2 linked regions of the Colwellia sp. M166 genome follow. The protein of the gene in region 1 interacts with the protein of each later gene in a pairwise test. Links are inferred from orthologs where the notes say so. Each region holds a gene or a part of one and is shown on either strand. Other genes may lie near its edges. The genes, in order: ndk and FGD67_RS07625.

Region 1 (12,603 bases):
TGGCTGAAAAACCGGTACCTGATTTGCCGTTGTACAATAAAGCTTTGCCTAAGTTTCCATTTGCTCCATTGCGACGAGTAGGGCAGTGGGGCTATTTTCATTACGGTAAAGTAAAAGACCAGTGGTTTTAAAATACGGGCCTTCTACTTGTTGCTTTACTCAGCCTTAATCAACACGATTTGCGCGTTCATTACGACGAGTAGGGCAGTGGGGCTATTTTCATTATGGGAAAGTAAAAGACCAGTGGTTTTAAAATACGGGCCTTCTACTTGTTGTTTTACTCAGTATTAATCAACACGATTTGTGTGTTCACCTTGCTTAAATGCCGTTATATTCCTGGCGACCAAATTAAGTAAGGCCTGCTGTGCTTGTTGGCTTGCCCAAGCGATATGAGCGGTAATTTTTAACTTAGGTGACTGCGCAGCTAAAAGTATATGATCTTTTGGTGGTGGCTCTTGTTCAAGTACATCTAAAATCGCGCAGGCAATTTCATCGTTATTTAAGGCACTGAGCAAATCTTGGTTATTAATTAAAGCACCGCGTGCGGTATTAATCAGTATCGCGCTTGTTTTCATACGAGCAAATAACTCCGCATTAAACATACCTTGTGTTTCTGGCGTTTGCGGGCAATGTAAGCTGATAATATCTGCTTGCTCGATAGCGGCTAAAAACGCCATTCGCTCAGGTCTAATCGTTGTAGCACCAGGTCTTTCTGCAATCAGTACCGTCATGTCAAAAGCTTTAGCAATATCGGCAACTTTTTGTCCCAAAGCCCCGTAACCAATAATAGCGATAGACTTGCCTGCTAGTTCGATACTGCCATTACCGTGCAGACAAAAGGTCTCACTTTTCTGCCATAAACCCTGTTGGGTATTGCGGTTGTGATGCTCAATTTGACTAAAGTGAGCCAGTAACTGAGCAAAAATATATTGGACAAGGGTATTTTTTGCATAACCACTGACATTAGTCACCGCTATACCGAGTGCTTTCGCTGCTGCAATATCGACATTATTAATGCCGGTAGCGGTGACACATATTAGTTTTAAATCAGGTAGCTGACTTAATGTTTCACGGCTTAGTTCTACTTTGTTAGTTAATATAATTTCTGCATTAGCACTATGTTGCACGACTTGTGAGGGAGATGTTGTTGCGTGTAGGTTAAGGTTACTGACTACCTGATTAATAGTTGATAAATCTAAGGATTGGCTAAAGGTTTGATAATCTAAAAATACAGCTCGCATGGAAGAGACTCATTAGAAAAATTTTGCCAAGCTTATCGTAAAGCTGTCAATGGGTCGATGGCATTTTTGGATATTTTGGAGAATATCGAATTGAAATATTAACGTCTTAACAGTGTGGACTGTAAAGACGTTAATATTGAAGAAATTAAAACTTGGTTATGGTCATTAATGAGCGTGCCAAACGTTTATCCTGGGCGGCCATCAGCGCGAGACTTTAACAGCATTGGACCATAGAAGATAACAAATAATCCGAAGCTGATCAGCCAAAGCAAACCACTGATATCGATAAATATCATGGTTTTTTCTGGCAAGCCCCAAGGGCCAAAACTTCTGATTAAGCTGGCTAGTACCATGGCAGCAAAAGCCAGTGACATCAGCATTGGGGGCTGTAAAGTTCTACCTGTATGACCTAATGATACGCGCGAAATCATCGCGAGAATAACACCGCCAATGCCACCAATAGTGATTAAATGCCAAATATGATTGCTCGGTATTTCAGGTATTAAATAACTGAAACCGAGTAATGTTAAGCCAAAAGCCAGCGCTTTAATTGAAAAGTGTAATGACCATAGTAGTGGCACGCCTAGGGTTATCCAAGGGCGCCATCTCAGCCAACGGATAGCTTGAAAAATACCGGCGAAGATTAAAATAATACCGATATAAAAGTTATTTACGCCAATGATCGGATGTAATAGCAGTAGTATGGTGAGCAAAGCCAGTGAACCATTAGTTAACTTATCAAGCCAAGGCAGTGGCGTAGTTTTTGTGGTTTTTGTGCCATTGGCGGTAAACATAGGCACTACGCGGCCAACCATAACCGAGATCAGTAAGGTAATTAACATAACACCAGCATAACCAGCATATTGCGTAGAGATTGATGCCGGATAATAAATGCTGGCGTGCATTTCTGCATTAGCGAGAGTGAAAATAGTTAACAAAGGCACAAAAAATAAATTGCGATATTGTTTAATCGCTAATATTGGTTTTGCCAAGATAAAAGCAACACAAGGTAAAAATGCTAAATCTATTACTGTGCTTAGGGCTGGGCCAAAGATATTGGGTAACAATAAACTCACTCGGCCTAATAACCAGAGGAGAAATAAAGCCGCTAAAAGCTTACCTTTAACACCCGGAAGTCCAGTCCAATTTTGTACGGCTGTTAACAGAAAACCTGCAATGATGGCACAGCCAAAACCAAAAATCATTTCGTGAATATGCCACCAGTAGCCGCCACCTAAAGGTTGAATGTCTAAAGCTCCTCGATACAGCATAATCCATAAGAAAATAGCGATAACACTAAAAAGTGCGCCAGCCAAAAAGAAAGGCCGAAAACCTAATCTAAATAGCGGCGTTATTTGTTGTTCTTTTTTTAAATCGGTAATTTGCATCATAGCTGCAACCTTAGGTGTTTATATTGTGGCGATCATAAAGCAATCAAGAATAATTACTTTGCCATATATCAAATAATTTAGTCTTGAGTTAGCTTTTTATACTCAAGCGATGTTAAGTAATTGGTAACTCTAACTCAACAATTTGTTCAGAAATTAATTCAAGTTTTTCTGACATTAAGGCTTGGGCGTCATACAAGCCACGGTTGTAATAAACGGCACCTAATTCCTTAGTAAAGAAATCAAGTAAAAAATCAGCATCAAATTGCTCCAATTCTTGCTCTAGTTCTTTCAGAAAATAGCGTTGTAATTTGTCGATTAACAATGACTTTTCATTGGCCGTGAATTTTATCGGTGACATTGATTGGTTTCCAGTCCTAGTAAGTTTAGAATGATTTATACCAATTCTACTAAGTTTCTTCCCACTCAGTGAACAAACTTAATAGACTTGGTATTATTATACTCATTTAGTATCATTATTTTTTGCTTAATGAATAACCTAATGACAAATATACTATTATACTGTTCCATATAAATTTTAAGTTAAGTAATTGCTGTGAATAAATCATCGTTTAAACAATGGTGGCATACCGATTGTCAGTTTTGCCGTAAAGCTAGAATGATCATTTTTTGGTTAATTTTGATGTTAGCTGCTGATGCACTTTGGTTTGGTTTGATCATTCACTAATTAGATAAACAAAAAGAGGTAGACCATGAGTTATCGCTGGACTGATTCACTTGATATTGCACTCGACCTGATCGAAGAGCATCCTGATGTCGATCCTATGACATTACATTTTCCTGAATTAATGCAATGGGTTTTGGCATTAGAAAACTTTGATGATGATCCCAAGCATTGTGGTGAACGGGTACTTGAAGCAATTCAGTTGGCTTGGATATCAGAAGCGGATTAAATTTCTCTTCTATTTTATTTAGAGCAGATTAATGTTGAATGATTAATCTATATCACTTTTCAAAAGCCGATATTTGGCTATAATATGCGCTCGATTATTATTGTGGTGAATTTTCACCATTCACTAAAAATATAAAGAATATACTTCAACTATGACATCTGAAACTAATCAACGTCCATTATATATCCCATATGCGGGTCCTAGCTTATTAGAAACACCTCTACTCAATAAAGGTAGTGCATTTAGTGAAGAGGAACGCTCACATTTTAATTTAACCGGCTTGTTACCGCCGCGTTTTGAAAGTATCGATGAGCAAGTTGAACGTGCTTATATGCAGTATCGTACTTTTGATACTAACTTGAATAAACACATATATTTACGTGCGATTCATGATAATAATGAAACTTTATTTTTTAAGTTAGTGCAAGCGCACCTGGCTGAAATGATGCCAATTATTTATACCCCAACCGTTGGTGATGCTTGTGAACAATTTTCTGATATTTATCGTAGTTCACGAGGTTTGTTTGTTTCTTATGACCAACGTCATCAGCTTGATGACATTTTGCGTAATGCCACGAAAAATAAAGTTAAAGTTATCGTCGTTACCGATGGTGAGCGTATTCTGGGTTTAGGCGATCAAGGTATTGGCGGTATGGGCATTCCAATTGGTAAGCTCTCGCTTTATACGGCTTGTGGTGGTATTAGCCCAGCATATACTTTGCCGGTTATGCTTGATGTTGGTACCAATAATGAAAAACTGTTAAACGATCCTATGTATATGGGCTGGCGCCATCCTCGTATTGAGCAAGAAAAGTACGATGAGTTTTTAGCAATGTTTATCAATGCTGTTAAACGTCGTTGGCCACATGTGTTATTGCAGTTTGAAGATTTTGCGCAACCTAATGCCACACCATTACTAAACCGTTACCGTGATGAAATATGTTGTTTTAACGATGATATTCAAGGCACAGCGTCAGTAACGGTTGGCACGTTATTAGCGGCTTGTCGCACCAAAAATGTACCATTGTCAGCACAACGAGTTGCCTTTGTTGGCGCAGGCTCTGCCGGTTGCGGTATTGCCGAACAAATTATTGCACAAATGGTTAGTGAAGGAATTTCTGAACAACAAGCTCGCAGCCAAATATTTATGATCGACCGTTTCGGTTTATTAACTGAAGGTATGACGGGTTTACGTGACTTTCAAGCGAAACTGGCACAAAAACAGTCTGCCACTGCAACATGGAATGCCGCCGGTGAATACGCTTCGTTGTTAGAAGTCATGCACGGCGCAAAACCAACGATTTTAATCGGTGTTTCTGGCGTGCCTGGCTTATTCACTGAGGAAGTCATCAAAGCGATGAAGTCGCATTGTGCTAGACCTATAATATTCCCACTGAGTAATCCAAGTCGTCAAGTCGAAGCAACGCCAGAACAGGTTATTAACTGGACTGAAGGTGAGGTTATTATTGCTACCGGCAGCCCGTTTGAAGCTGTTGAATATAAAGGCGAACTTTTTCCTATCGCCCAGTGCAACAATAGTTATGTTTTCCCTGGTATCGGCTTAGGGGTAGTTTCTGCCAATATAGCTCGTATCACTGATAAAATGTTAATGGCCGCAAGTGAAATGTTAGCACAAGCTTCACCTTTGGCGAATACCGCCAAGGGAGAGTTGCTACCACCATTAGTTGAAATTGCCGGCCTAAGTAAAAGAATAGCTTTTGCTGTTGCTAAAGTTGCTTATGAGCAAGGGCATGCGTTGCCACTTTCTGATGAACAATTAGCAGAGAAGATTGAGGCTAACTTTTGGACACCGCAATATCGTCAGTACCGCCGCATTAGTATTTAAGCCATGAGCCAATGGCTTTAACATAATAGTGTCGACTGCAAAACGCCCATCTTGATGGGCGTTTTATGTTTTACTGAAGCAACAATGGTCAAGCTGCTTTTAGGCTTTAATGCAATATCATCAGTGGCAGCGGCCCTAGTTAAGAAAATCCCTCAAATTATTACTGTGCTGATGAAAAGTGATAAGCCTAGGCATTTGCTTTTAATTCGTCTATAATCGCGCCAAAATTTATACCGTATTTAATTCTAATTTTATTGAGAGGGCTATCATGGCTATCGAACGTACTTTTTCTATCGTAAAACCTGACGCAGTTGCTAAAAACTTTATCGGTCAAATCTATAACCGTTTTGAAACTGCTGGTTTAAAAATCGTTGCTTCTAAAATGATTCACTTATCAAAAGAAAAAGCAGAAGGTTTTTACGCTGAGCACAGCGAACGTCCTTTCTTCGGCGCTTTAGTTGAATTCATGACTTCTGGCCCAGTAATGGTACAAGTTTTAGAAGGCGAAAACGCTGTTCTTAAAAACCGTGAAATCATGGGTGCTACTAACCCTGCTGAAGCACTTGCTGGTACTATCCGTGCCGATCTTGCTGACTCAATCGACGAAAATGCAGCTCACGGCTCTGACGCTTTAGAATCAGCAGCACGTGAAATTGCATACTTCTTCGCTGATGAAGAAATCTGTCCACGTACTCGTTAATTTTAAAGCTTATATCATAAGCTATCTGCACAACAGGTTGCTTAGTATTGTTTAAGAATTAATTTGAAGGATTTTACCGTTAATCGGTAAAATCCTTTTGTCTATTTTAAGGCTATAGAAAATTGAATGTTTTTGCAGAGCACAGACTACTGAGAACATTGACTTTTATTTAGTTTAAACTTTTTTAAGGTTTGAAATAGATCCACTAAATTGTTTGTTTTGCGCAAAAAGCGTACAATTTATTCTGTAATTTTGTAGTGTTGAGAAACTTTTTATCATGAGTGATGTAACCGAAGTAGTAACCCCTGTAAAGCATAAAATTAATTTACTGAACCTTGACCATCAAGGAATGAGGGAATATTTTGCTTCCATCGGCGAAAAGCCATTTCGTGCCGATCAAATTATGAAATGGATGTATCACTTTGGTTATGATGACTTTGACTTGATGACTAACCTGAATAAAAAGTTACGTGAGAAGTTACAACGTGATACTGAAATTAAAGCGCCTGAAATTTCTGAAAAACAAGTGTCAAACGATGGCACGATTAAATATGCTCTACGTTTAGAAGGTGGTCAGGAAGTTGAAACGGTGTGGATCCCTGAAAATGGTCGCGCAACCCTTTGTGTTTCATCGCAAGTGGGTTGTGCTTTAGAGTGTACTTTCTGTTCAACTGCGCAACAAGGTTTCAACCGTAACCTCTCAATGGCTGAAATTATTGGCCAAGTATGGCGAGTTGCTAATGATATTGGTGCCACTCGTATTGCCGGTACTCGTCCAATTACCAACATTGTTATGATGGGGATGGGTGAGCCGTTACTGAATATGAAAAACCTTATTCCTGCATTAGATACTATGTTAAATGATTTAGGTTATGGTCTGTCAAAGCGTCGTGTTACGGTTAGTACTTCTGGCGTAGTACCTGCGCTTGATATGCTAAAAGAAAAAATTGATTGTGCGTTAGCAATATCAATTCATGCGCCAAACAATAAGTTACGTGATGAATTAGTGCCAATAAATAAAAAATATCCGCTAGAAGAGTTTTTAGCCGCTGCGGGGCGTTATATTGAGGGTTCAAAAGCTAATAAACAGGCAACCATTGAATATGTCATGCTTGACCATGTTAACGATAGTACTGAACAAGCACATGAATTAGCTCATGCTTTGAAAGATTTACCGAGTAAAATCAATTTGATCCCATTTAATCCTTATCCGGGGTCACCTTACACTCGTTCAAGTAATTCACGTATCGACCGTTTCGATAAAGTACTGCAAAGCTACGGCCTGACAGTGATCACTCGCCGCACGCGTGGTGATGATATTGATGCCGCATGTGGACAGTTAGCGGGTGATGTTTTAGATAGAACTAAGCGAACAGGAAAAAAAGAGGTGAAAGCTGAATCAATTTCAGTAAAAATGGTTTAATTCCAACGTTAAATCATTACTGACTAAGTGACGACACTTTTATGATGGCAAAATTATCAACGATTTTTATCGTGTTGCTAAGTACGATGAGTTTAACCGCTTGTGTGACGCAAAATTATGGCCATGATAAAAGTACTCCGTTAATTGAAAATGAAGCAAGTAATAATGAAATAGCCATGACCCGAATTTCTCTCGGCTTAGGCTATTTAAAAATGGGCAATACTCAGCAGGCGAAACTCAATTTAGCGAAAGCTAAACGTTTTGCGCCTAATTTAGTGCAAGTGCACACAGCATTCGCTCATTATTATGAAACGGTTGGAGAAGCTGATTTAGCGATAGAGGCTTTTGAGCATGCTTTAAGCCTTAATAGTGATGATGCCGATACCTTGAATAATTATGGTGTATTTTTGTGTCGCCAAGAAAAATATGCTGCTGCCGAACAACAGATCTTAAAAGCTATAGCGATCCCTAGCTATATCTTAGTTGCACAAAGTTATGAAAATTTAGCACTATGTCAGCTCAAAGCTAAACAGTTTAATAAAGCGGAAATATATCTTGAAAAAGCCATTGCGCATAGTCCCAATAGCGCAAGTTCGTTATATCAAATGATGCGTCTACAATACGCGAAAAGTAACTATACGTCAGCACAAAGCTATTTATATCGCTATGAAAAATCAACGCGTCGTTTTAGTGCCGAGGCATTAGCCTTAGCCTTTAAAATATTTACCAAACAGGGCAACAAAGCTATTGCTGAAAATTATGGCAATATGCTGGTAAAAATGTTTCCTCATTCTTTTGAGGCAAAGCAATACATTTTAAATGAACTATATCGGCTTGATGCTGACAAACTAGCTGAACAATACCGAGATTCACTTGCTAATGGTAAAAAGACAACAAAGAAAAAGCGCGTTGTGGTATTGTCACCGAAAGTTGTCGCGATTTCAGAAAAATCAGACTTGAGTAGTCAAGGCCTCAAGCCAATGATGGTAAATTCAGTTATGCCAACAGTGAAACAAAAGCTTGAATCGCAAGAAAAAATAGCTAGAGAAAACAATAAACCAACTATGGTGTCATTACCTATTCATACTGTGGAACAAGGCGATAGTTTATTTACTGTTGCTAAACAACACAATATTGCGGTGAATAGGTTAAAACGCTGGAATAAGCTGCGTAGTCCTTATATTTTAAAAATCGGTGATGTACTTTATCTCGCAGACCCTAAATTAGCTGCGAAACACTAAGAGTAACGCTTGATGAAGCAAGAGCATATAATATTGAAAAATGAAGAAGAGCAATTATCAGAAATATCTGATGATATTGAAATTGTTGGCCCTGGTCGTATGCTTAAAGAAGCACGAAAAATTAAGGGCTTAAGCCAGCAGCAAGTGGCAGACAAATTAAACTTTAGAATATCACTCGTTGAAAACATTGAAGTTGAGCAATTTGATCTTAGCTTACCTTCGGCCTTCAACCGTGGCTATTTAAAAAGTTACGCTAAGCTAGTTAATATTTCCCAAGAAGATATCTTGAATAGTTATGACCAACTGGGGGGTTCACAGCGTCAATGTGCTGAAATGCAAAGCTTTTCTAAAGGTACTGAAAAACAAGCTGAGCACAATATGCTAATGTGGATTTCTTATCTTATTTTAGCCATTCTAGTGACGGCAACGGTAGTTTGGTGGTTGCAATCACCTTCAGAACAGCCAGAGCCGATATTAACTGAAACGGCTGAATTAGCAGTGGCAGATAATAATAACACTGAGCCCAGCAACTTATCTGATAGTGCCAGTGCAATTGAGCTAAATAATGAAGTTAGTACTGAGCAGCAAGAAACTTTAGCGAATGCACTCGACAATACTATAGACACTGTGACAGCGCCAGCAAGCACTCTACCAACAACAGTAGATGATAGTGTTAAGGTCACAATTGAACCGCTTAACGCTGAACAATCCCCAGTAGTTGAAGCGTCAACTACGCTTCAAGTAGTCTCTGATAATGAAATAATGGCTAATGATGATGAATTAACCGTACCTTTAGCGGATGTGGTGTTTACTTTTTCTGGTGATTGTTGGGTTAATATTTATGATGCTACAGGTGAAAGAATTGCTTGGGGCGTTAAAAAATCAGGTTATATTATGCGTATTTCTGGTCAAGCGCCATTTTCTGTTACCTTAGGTAAGCCTGAATTGGTGCAAATAGATTACAATGACGTTTCGGTTGATATGACGACTTTTAACGCCGGAAATATTGCCAAGTTTTCATTACCACTAGCGCCTTAATACGGTAACATCCCGTTTAATTAACGTAACAATATTGAATTTTTATTATGTTTAAAGAATCTCCTATTATTCGTCGAAAATCCCGTCAGATCATGGTGGGTAATGTACCTGTTGGCGGCGATGCCCCTATTACTGTCCAGTCAATGACTAATACCTTGACCACAGATGTTGCGGCAACTGTCGGACAAATTAAAGCTCTTGAAGCTGTTGGTGCTGATATTGTTCGAGTCAGTGTACCGACAATGGACGCTGCTGAAGCTTTTCGTGAAATAAAGCGCCAAACCAATATTCCGTTAGTTGCTGATATTCATTTTGACTACCGTATTGCTTTAAAGGTAGCGGAGTACGGTGTTGATTGTTTGCGGATTAACCCCGGCAATATCGGCCGTGAAGACAGAGTTCGCTCGGTGGTTGAGTGCGCGCGTGATAACAATATTCCGATTAGAATCGGTGTTAATGGCGGCTCTTTAGAAAAAGATATTCAAGAACGCTACCGTGAACCGACACCGGAAGCTTTGTTAGAGTCGGCGATGCGTCATGTTGATATTCTTGATCGTTTAAATTTTCATGAATTTAAAGTCAGCGTCAAAGCTTCTGATGTATTTCTTGCTGTTGGCGCCTACCGTTTACTGGCGAAGCAAATAGATAATCCTTTGCATTTAGGCATTACTGAAGCTGGCGGCTTACGCTCTGGCTCTGTTAAATCATCGGTAGGCCTAGGGTTATTATTAGCAGAAGGCATTGGAGATACCTTGCGTATTTCATTGGCTGCTGATCCTATCGAAGAAATTAAAGTTGGTTTTGATATTTTAAAATCATTAAAATTGCGCAGTCGTGGTATTAATCTTATTGCGTGTCCAAGCTGCTCTCGTCAAGAGTTCGATGTTATCTCGACGGTAAATGCACTAGAGCAGCGCATTGAAGACATTATGACGCCGATGGATGTATCTATCATTGGCTGTATCGTTAACGGTCCGGGGGAAGCAATCGTTTCTGATCTCGGTTTAACCGGCAGCAGTAAAAAAAGTGGCTATTACCTTGATGGTATCCGTCAAAAAGAGCGTTTTGATAATAATAACCTTGTTGACCAACTTGAGCAGCGTATACGTGCTAAAGCCAAGTTATTAGATGCCAGTAATAAGATTGAGATAAAAGAAGTCGAATAATCATCATTAACTCGGTCGTAGGCTTTGCTGTTATTTACGTTTGACAGCAAACTGCCTATAATGCACGCGATAAAAAAATATGAACAATAAAGTTATTCTTTGTTAAAGCAATGAATAAATTACTGAATAGATAAACATGCGGGAAAAACTACGTGAGTAAAGCAATTCAAGCAATTAGAGGTATGAACGACTGCCTACCTTCTGAAACAGGTATTTGGCAAATGGTAGAAACTGTATTGCGCCGAGTAGCTAGTAATTATGGTTTTGCTGAAATACGTATGCCGATCGTTGAGTCTACAGCCTTATTTAAACGCTCTATTGGTGAAGTAACCGATATAGTTGAAAAGGAAATGTACACCTTTGAAGACCGTAATGGTGATAGTTTAACCCTACGCCCAGAGGGAACGGCAAGTTGTGTACGTGCAGGTAATCAACATGGCTTACTTTATAACCAAGAGCAACGCTTGTGGTATATGGGGCCTATGTTTCGTCATGAGCGTCCACAAAAGGGGCGTTATCGTCAATTTCACCAATTTGGCTTAGAAGCCTTTGGTATTGCGACACCGGATATTGACGCTGAAATCATTTTGTTAACTTCTCGACTTTGGCGGGAACTTGGCATCAATGAATTTGTCACACTAGAGCTAAATTCTTTAGGTTCGAACGAAGAACGAGCCCAATATCGTGATGCCTTAGTCGCGTTTCTAACTGAAAAAGAACAGCTTTTAGATGAAGATAGTAAACGTCGTATGCACACCAACCCACTGAGGGTTTTAGATAGTAAAAACCCTGATGTGCAAGCAGCATTGATAGGTGCACCTAAATTAGCCGATTATTTTGGTGAAGAATCGAGTGCTCATTTTGCTTCAGTATGTCAGCGTTTAGACGCTGCAGGCGTCAAGTATGTGGTCAATGACCGCTTAGTACGCGGTTTAGATTATTACAATCGCACTGTCTTTGAATGGGTAACGTCTAGCTTGGGGGCACAAGGTACTATCTGCGCTGGTGGCCGTTATGATGGTTTAGTTGAGCAACTTGGTGGTAAGTCAACGCCAGGTTTTGGCTTTGCTTTGGGTATTGAGCGCTTAGTGCTGATGCTAACCAGTTTGGAAAAAGCAAATAATATTAGAGCACAAGTTGATGCTTACGTTATTATGCTCGGCACTGACGTTGAAATTACCGCTAACGGCTTAGCAGAACAATGGCGAGATCAAGTGCCTGACATTCGCTTACAAAGCCATTGTGGTGGCGGCAATATGAAAAAACAAATGAAGCGTGCGGATAAATCGGGAGCCCAAATTGCATTGATTCTTGGTGAAGATGAAATAGCTCAAAATATGGTAACGGTAAAATATCTGCGTGGACAACAAGAACAACAAAGTTTGCCACTTGAGCAAGTGCCAAGTCTTTTAACAAATTTACTTTAAGGGTTAGTTTTGGATATACATCAAACAGAAGAACAACAAGTCGAAGCAATCAAAACGTTTTGGAGTAATAATGGTAATGCGATTATCGCAGGTTTAGCCATTGGTTTTGCAGGCTTTATAGGTCTTAATTACTACAATGACCACAAACTGCAACAAGAAGTGAATGCTTCAGAGGCTTACCAAACTATGCTTGAAGAGGCGTCGTTAGATGGCGCTGCT
Region 2 (8,052 bases), 1.9 Mb from region 1 along the record:
TTAATTTTTGTTAATACCCCAGGTTGATTGCGGTGAATGTGCAACAATCGACTCGTACCTGTGTGCTCAGGTAGTGAAACTTCAGGAAAGTTAACAGCTGATAGGGTTGAACCATTATCTGAATATTTAGCAAGTTTACTGGCGACTTCAAGACCAATATTTTCTTGTGCCTCTTTAGTACTACCACCAATATGTGGTGTTAAAATCACGTTGTCAAAGGCACGTAATGGGCTAATAAACTCTTCAGCATTGCCTTTAGGCTCGGCGGGGAAAACATCGATTGCTGCCCCAGCAACTTTCTTATTAGCTAGTGCTTCAGATAACGCTTCAATATCAACCACAGTGCCACGTGAAGCGTTGATAAAGATAACGCCATCTTTCATCACTTCAAATTCTGCCACACCCATCATATTCTTTGTTTGTGGTGTTTCAGGCACATGTAAACTAATAACATCAGCTTCTTTTAATAGTGCCGTCATGGTGGGGGCTTGGCTTGCATTACCTAGAGGTAACTTAGTTTCAATATCGAAAAAGCGCACTTTCATGCCCAAGGTTTCTGCTAATATGCCCAGTTGCATGCCAATATGGCCGTAACCTATGATGCCTAAGGTTTTTCCTCGTGCTTCAACTGAGCCTATTGCTGACTTATTCCAAACGCCACGGTGTGCTTGAGCGCTTTTTTCAGGAATTCCACGTAAGAGTAAGAGTGTTTCACCGAGTACCAACTCGGCGACAGAGCGGGTGTTTGAGAAAGGCGCATTGAATACGGGAATCCCCAATGCTTGAGCAGCATTTTTATCAACTTGGTTAGTGCCAATACAAAAACAACCAATGGCTACCAGTTTCTTCGCGTGGCTTAAGACCGTTTTATTTAAGTCAGTACGAGATCGTATGCCGATAAAGTGTACATCAGCAATTTTTTTAATCAGCTCAGCTTCTGAAAGTGAAGTTTTAATGTATTCAATATTTGAATAGCCCTTTATTTTCAGTTCTTCAAGGGCGCTTTGATGCACGCCCTCTAGAAGTAGGATCTTAATTTTGTCTTTCGCTAGTGAATTGTGACTCATGATAGTTTAACTTCTCTCGATCAAACATTACTTAATGAATGCTATTTTAGATGGCTAGATACCTAAACTATCATATAGGGTATAAACTCTAAAGTGTTATTTTATTATTTTTGCACCGTCGGCACTGCCGATAATTAAGACATTTGCTGGACGATTTGCAAACAAGCCATTAGTAACAACACCTGCAATAGCGTTAATGCTATTTTCTAGCGCTTTAGGATCCATTATTGTTAGGTTGTGTACATCAATAATGACATTGCCATTGTCAGTAATAACGCCTTGACGGTAGGCTGGATCGCCACCTAATTTCACCAATTCTCGCGCCACATAACTGCGTGCCATCGGGATCACTTCAACTGGCAGAGGAAACTTTCCTAACATCGGCACTTGTTTGCTGTCATCGGCAATACAAACAAAGGTTTTTGCAACAGCGGCTACAATTTTCTCTCGCGTTAAGGCTGCACCACCACCTTTTATCATATGTAGGTGTGGATTAATTTCATCAGCACCATCGACATAAACATCAATGCCATCAACATTATTAAGGTCAAAGACTTCTATACCATGAGATTTTAAACGCTCAGTTGAGCTTTCAGAGCTTGAAACTGCACCAATAATTTTGTCTTTAATAGTCGCAAGTGCATCAATAAAGTGATTGACCGTTGAGCCAGTACCAACACCAACGATAGTATCTGCTTTGATATAGTCTAGCGCCTTGATTGCCGCTGCTTTTTTCATTTCATCTTGAGTCATTAGAAAACCTTAGGTTTAGCTGTGAGTGAAAAGACAGTTAAAAGTTTGAAGCTGTCAGTTAAAATAAAGTTAAAAGTTCAAAGCTATCAGTTAAAATAAAGTTAAAAGTTCGAAGCTATCAGTTAAAATAAAGTTCAAAGTTGTTAGCTGTCAGTTAAAACAAGTAAAACCAAGCACCACACTGATGGTTAGTTTTTTGATTTTTCTGAAAGCTTAAAACTGACAGCTGTTTTCTGAGCTTTAAGTTCAAAGCTGTCAGTTAAAAGAAGTAAAACCAAGCACCACACTCATGGTTAGGTTTTTGATTTTTCTGAAAGCTTAAAACTGACAGCTGTTTTCTGAGCTTTAAGTTCAAAGCTGTCAGTTAAAAGAAGTAAAACCAAGCACCACACTCATGGTTAGGTTTTTGATTTTACTGAAAGCTGACAGCTTAAGACTTAAAGCTAGTTTTCTTACTGACAGCTCATAACTGATAGCTAGTTCTTATCGCGCATTATAGCAAACAAAAAAGTTTAAAAACCAAGCTTTAATTAAATTTATAATGCATGCTTGGGGTGATTATTTCAGGTAATGGAATATCCCAAGACTCAGACGGTAATGAGTCAACAAGCTGGCAGTTATGTGCTAAACCAATAGGGTAGGGTTTGACGATATTTTGCTGTTTATAGTGTTGATGCCAATGGCTTAATGTCCGATCATAAAAGCCTCCGCCCATGCCTAAGCGTGCACCCGCGTTGTCAAAAGCCACTAAAGGTGTACAAATAATATCGAGCTGTTGAGATGGAATAATTTTTCTTACGTCCAGTTTAGGCTCCGCAATAGCAAAGTGGTTTTTAACTAGAGAAGTCTGGCTATCATAATGTAGAAACAGTAAATGTCCTTTGGTAAAAGGGTGTAAAACAGGTAAGTAGACCTGCTTACCTTGTTGCCAGCACCATTCAAACAGTAATTGCGTGTCAAGTTCGCCATCATTAGTTAGATAAAGGGCAATGCTTTTGGCTGATAATATTTTTTCATCAATACTAAAGCGCGCTAATAACTGTATTGCAGCGTCGGTTTGCTGTGTGGGAGTCAAATGCTGACGTAATTGTCTTACTTGCTGGCGAATCGCATCTCTTTGATTTTTTGATGCAATACGATCTTTTGTAGAATTTTTAGAAAATTTAATATTCAAAGCTTTACTCCTCAGGCCAAGTGCTGTCTAGGGTTAAAAGTCAGGTTTAAAAATTAGCGATAAAAAAACGAGTAATAACTGAATATTACTCGTTTTAACAAAAGTTAAAAAGTTTGAAGTTATCAGCTATCAGAGAAAACAAGTGCCACACGGAAATGTTTTGTTCTAGTCTCTTACTGACAGCTAATAACTTAAAGCTAATTCCTTCTAACTGGAGCTTCGCTTTTTATTGCTTCTCAGAAATACCTTCATGAGTGCCTGTAACGGCAATTTCTTCTTCAATTTTATCTTCAAGATTATGTGAATCAACACCTTCTGCACCGTGCATCCACTGCACTAGTTTACCCGCAGACATAAAGATAATAACACCCGTAATTAAGGCCGCAGAACCAACACCCATAAAAATATTAGCGGCATTGTCGACCATCTCTTGGCCTTCGCCAACAAATGAACCAATGAAGCCAGCAAGCTTGTTTGATAACGCTGTAAATAAGAACCAAATACCCATTAATACTGAGGTAAACTTAAGTGGTGCTAACTTAGTTACCATAGACAAGCCGATAGGTGATAAACATAATTCACCTAAAGTATGGAAAAGGTAAGCAAAAACCAAGAACAACATGCTAACTTTAACGGTAACATCACCACCTTGTACCATGGTAGCCCAAAGCATAACAAAGAAGCCTAAGGCTAAAAATACCATTGCAAGAGCAAACTTTTTCGGTGAAGTTGGCTCATTTGAACCCATTTTAACCCAGATAGATGCAACAATTGGCGCTAACATAATAATGAACATGGCATTTAAAGATTGAAATGAAGAGGCTGCCACTTCAAAACCGAAAATAGTACGATCAGTAAAGTCAGATGCATAAATTGTAAATAAACCACCGGCTTGTTCAAATCCAGCCCAGAAAATCACTGAGAACATACTCATGATTAAAATAACTTTCATACGATCAATGTCTTGAGAAGTAATAGGTGCTTGAGTTTTTTGTCCATCGGTAATGCGCTTAGCCGAAGGTACTACCCCTATATCGCCCAAATACTTTCTAGCGAATAACAGTTGTAATGTTAAGCCGATTAACATACCACAACCAGCTAAAATGAAGCCATAGTGCCAGTTAACTTGTTCACCTAAAACACCAACAGTGATAGGTGCTAAGAAAGCACCCAAGTTAATACCCATATAGAAAATAGTAAATGCACCATCACGTCGATGATCGCCTTCTTCGTATAAGTCACCCACTAGGCTTGATACATTGGCTTTAAATAAACCGTTACCAATAACAATTAATGTTAAGCCAATATAGAAAACGGTTTCTTCCATGCCAACCAGCATGGATTTAGGAATACCTAAGGTAAAGTAACCTAATGAAAATATGATACCACCAATAATGATCGCCTTACGCTGACCAATAAAGTTATCGGCAAGCCAACCACCGAGTACTGGTGTTAAATAAACCGCCATTGTAAATGTACCGTATAAACTTAGCGCTTCACCTGGTGTCCAACCGAAGCCACCATCTTGAACGCTGGCAACCAAATAAAGCACCAAAAGTGCACGCATACCGTAGTAACCGAAACGTTCCCACATTTCAGTACCAAATAAAAGAAACAGTCCTTTCGGGTGGCCGAAAAAAGTGCCTGCTGTAGGTGTTGTCATTTAAAAATTCCTTTAAAGAGTATGCTCGACATCATAATTATTATTATTCAGCTGAATTTGCATGCTGGTCAATGCGGCAATTTGTCGAGCAAAGTTGTGTTAAATAGCTTTAGCCAGCCCGTTTTATACCTTTGCTAGCCTTGAAAGGCAAGTCCGTCGGGGTAATCTCTTATTAATGAGCGGAAAGTTATGTGTTCTTTGCTCGTCTTTTTTATTATTTAGCCAGAGTTCAGCTTATTTCAGCCAGCCATGTTTATATTGACTTTTTACTTATCTATCTGCTTATTTACTTGCTCGAGGGGGGGGATAATGCCAATTCTACTAAGTTTCCCCCCACTCAGTGAACAAACGTAATAGAGTTGGTATAAATTCATTTTATAACGATAAGGCAGCAAAGCGATCTCATAAAAAATATCATTAATTGAAATAACTTCTTAAGTAATTGTTTTTCATTGTTTCTTTTGATTTTGGCTATATTTATATAGTCTGTACTAAATAAAATAAAACCAGCAATGAAAAGTTACTTTTATCGCAGTGCGCTTACTGATAAACTCCGCGCTGTTTTATCTTTATTTTTGATTAATATTAAGTTGATTAAGTAAGTGGCTACTCATTTGTATTGATTTACTTGATTAAAGGCTAGATTTATAGTTTCAAGCGATAGATTAATGCTCTTTATTTCTCTAAATAAAAATAGTGCTTTTAGGTTGTAAATATTCTTATTTAAGAAACCTAGCAGCCAGCTGCTGAAGTATTTACAGTCACTTTTTATCGGCTCATTAGTCATCGAGACTGGCTAAAAGTGAAAGGTATAATAACTCTCTTTGATAAAAATTTTATGTTTATAGCTTTATCTCTAAAGTGATAAACTCGCTAAATTAATGGCTCAAATTGATATTAGCTCTGTTCTCGTATCTATAGGAAGAAATACGTTAAAATGATTAACTTTACTCGTCTACTGACATATTTTCTGATTACTTTATCTTTTAGTTCATTTTCGGCTCAAATATCTCCGCAACAAATTGAGCAATTCAAAAGCCTGCCTAAATCTCAGCAACAGGCACTAGCTCAAAGTATGGGGATTGATTTAAATGCCGTTATGGGACAAATATCATCTCAAAGCGAAGAGAAGAAACTGTCAACCACAGAGCTTTCTCCAAGGCCTGAGGCTGAGCTTGATACGGAGAATCAAGCAGAATCTAGCGATTTTGAAACAGATGAAGAACTGTTTAAACCGCTAGAAAGATTCGGTATGGATGTCTTTGCCAATGCACCTAACACCTTTACCCCTACCATGGATATTGCTATTCCTGAACAATATATACTTGGTGTTGGCGACCAATTGTCAGTACAGATCTATGGTAAAGAGAATATTGAATACGTATTGCCAATAACTCGAGAAGGTACGGTATTGGTGCCTAATATTGGGCCAGTGAAAATTGTTGGTCTAGCCTTTGCCGAGATGAAAGAGTTTCTTGCTGAAAAAATTAAACAAAGCATTATTGGTGTCAATGTGGTTGTTAGTTTAGCTGAGTTACGCTCGATGCGTATTTTCGTTTTAGGCGAAGCTTACAAACCCGGTCCTTACACGCTCAGTTCCTTATCTTCAGTTACCCATGCTATTTTTGCGGCCGGAGGCGTTAGTGATATCGGTTCATTACGCAATATTGCAGTTAAACGCGCAGGAAAAGTAGTAAAAATTGTTGATTTATATGACTTGCTGATCCATGGTGATTCATCAAGTGACATTTTACTACACTCTGGTGATGTGGTTTTTATTCCTACGCAAAGCAAGAGTGTTTCAATTCGTGGTGAAGTTAGACGCCCTGCAATATATGAATTAAAAGCAGGTGAAGATTTTAATCATGTTTTAGCTATGGCTGGTGGTTTGTTGCCTTCAGCTTACCCACAGTCAACCATTGTTGAACGCTACAATAAACAGAGTTTACGCAGTATTGTTAATATTGATTTAACTGATGAGCAAGCGCGTAAACAGCTATTACAAAGTGGTGACTATATTCGAGTTCTTGAAAGTTCCGGCATGTACGAGCAATCTATAACAGTAATTGGTGCCGTTACTCGACCTGGTAAATATCAGTGGCAGCAAGGGCTGAAAGTAGCTGATTTATTACCTAACTTAAATTCTCATGTTTTACCTTATGCTGATTTAAGTTATGGCTTAGTGGTTCGTCAAAAGGACAAGGCGAGAAATATTGAGATATTACAATTTAATTTAGCTAAAGCACTTGAGCAATCACTTTCTGATACTGCTGATAATTTATTTTTACAGCCTCATGATAAATTATTAATATTTTCTAATGTCACAAAACACATTGACGAAAAAATGTCACTAGATGAGTTGGCTTTCACTCAAGAACAGTTGTTTGCAAAGGAGCGAGAACAAGCGAAAAACTCGTATAAAGAACAGTCTTTTTGGGAAAAATATGGTGGAAACTCTTCAAATCCATCGTTAGATACTAGCGCTGATGCAGAGGCTGAGAATATGACCAAGCAATCGTTAGTACAAATTACCAACGCTGCGTTAGATGAAGAAGTTAATATTCGTGAGATGGCGCTGTTTTCTCGACACCGTTTGCTGGTACCCGTGTTGAGGAAGTTACGTCAACAAGGTGCTTCTGGTCAACCAATTCGATTAGTTGAAGTCGATGGCCAAGTTAAATTCCCTGGTGTTTATCCACTGGCAAAAAATGCCAACATTAGTGACTTAGTTGCTGCAGCTGGTGGGGTAAAAGAGTCAGCATATTTAGCACGAGCGGAAGTGACTCGAAATTATTTTACTCAGGAGGGGGCAACCAAGTTATCATTGAATGTTGACTTAGGCTTAGCGTTAACTGGTGATAATCAGTCTAATATCGCTTTACAAAGCAAAGATCGATTAAACGTGCATAAAATTCCAGCTTGGAGTGAAAATCATGTAGTTGAATTGCGTGGTGAATTTGTTTTTCCAGGTAAATACACTATTCGTCGTGGTGAAACCTTAGCCGATTTAATTGCTAAGGCAGGTGGCTTAACCGAATATGCCCACCCTGATGCTTCAATATTTACTCGTAAACAACTAAAAGAATTAGAGCAGAAAAATTTAGTTAAGCTTGCTGGCGATCTACGTATTGAAATGGCGTCAAAATCGTTAACCGAAAAAGGCACGTCTGCATCATATGATGACGCCCAAAAGTTGCTAGCTGATATTACAGAGTTAGAGCCAGTTGGTCGTTTAGTGATTAATTTACCTGATATTATGGCTGCTAACAGTGCAGAGATATTGCTAGAAGGTGGTGATGTACTTTATGTACCGACAATGAAAAATTCAATCAATGTTATTGGTCAAGTTCAAGTGAGTTCGTCACATTTATATAATGCAGCAATGTCAGCTGAAG

The links.
Region 2: the proteins of ndk (region 1) and FGD67_RS07625 interact in binary tests that used the Escherichia coli proteins (3 or more experiments, as listed by UniProt). The link is inferred for Colwellia sp. M166 from one-to-one orthologs.

What each region holds. Positions count from the first base shown.
Region 1 is NZ_CP040755.1:3,568,910-3,581,512, forward strand. Bases 4,444-7,373 are described here. They hold ndk (nucleoside-diphosphate kinase), read left to right. Parts: upstream 4,444-5,657; coding sequence 5,658-6,089; downstream 6,090-7,373. Other genes in these bases: FGD67_RS16165 (NAD-dependent malic enzyme), read left to right, coding at 4,444-5,389; FGD67_RS16175 (bifunctional tRNA (adenosine(37)-C2)-methyltransferase TrmG/ribosomal RNA large subunit methyltransferase RlmN), read left to right, coding at 6,367-7,373. In the rest of the region: FGD67_RS16135 (FAD-binding oxidoreductase), read left to right, coding at 1-131; FGD67_RS16140 (D-2-hydroxyacid dehydrogenase), read right to left, coding at 288-1,241; FGD67_RS16145 (NnrS family protein), read right to left, coding at 1,427-2,632; FGD67_RS16150 (DUF2164 domain-containing protein), read right to left, coding at 2,745-2,990; FGD67_RS16155 (hypothetical protein), read left to right, coding at 3,186-3,317; Fe-S cluster assembly protein IscX, read left to right, coding at 3,343-3,543; more of FGD67_RS16165, read left to right, coding at 3,695-4,443; more of FGD67_RS16175, read left to right, coding at 7,374-7,512; type IV pilus biogenesis/stability protein PilW, read left to right, coding at 7,554-8,753; FGD67_RS16185 (RodZ domain-containing protein), read left to right, coding at 8,766-9,791; ispG (flavodoxin-dependent (E)-4-hydroxy-3-methylbut-2-enyl-diphosphate synthase), read left to right, coding at 9,839-10,957; hisS (histidine--tRNA ligase), read left to right, coding at 11,110-12,384; FGD67_RS16200 (tetratricopeptide repeat protein), read left to right, coding at 12,394-12,603. UniProt on the Escherichia coli protein: Major role in the synthesis of nucleoside triphosphates other than ATP. The ATP gamma phosphate is transferred to the NDP beta phosphate via a ping-pong mechanism, using a phosphorylated active-site intermediate.
Region 2 is NZ_CP040755.1:1,685,323-1,693,374, reverse strand. Bases 1,171-4,114 are described here. They hold FGD67_RS07625 (5-formyltetrahydrofolate cyclo-ligase), read right to left. Parts: upstream 2,995-4,114; coding sequence 2,347-2,994; downstream 1,171-2,346. Other genes in these bases: FGD67_RS07620 (peptide MFS transporter), read right to left, coding at 3,221-4,114; rpiA (ribose-5-phosphate isomerase RpiA), read right to left, coding at 1,171-1,820. Outside these bases: serA (phosphoglycerate dehydrogenase), read right to left, coding at 1-1,067; more of rpiA, read right to left, coding at 1,164-1,170; more of FGD67_RS07620, read right to left, coding at 4,115-4,657; FGD67_RS07615 (SLBB domain-containing protein), read left to right, coding at 5,595-8,052. UniProt on the Escherichia coli protein: Involved in the removal of 5-formyltetrahydrofolate.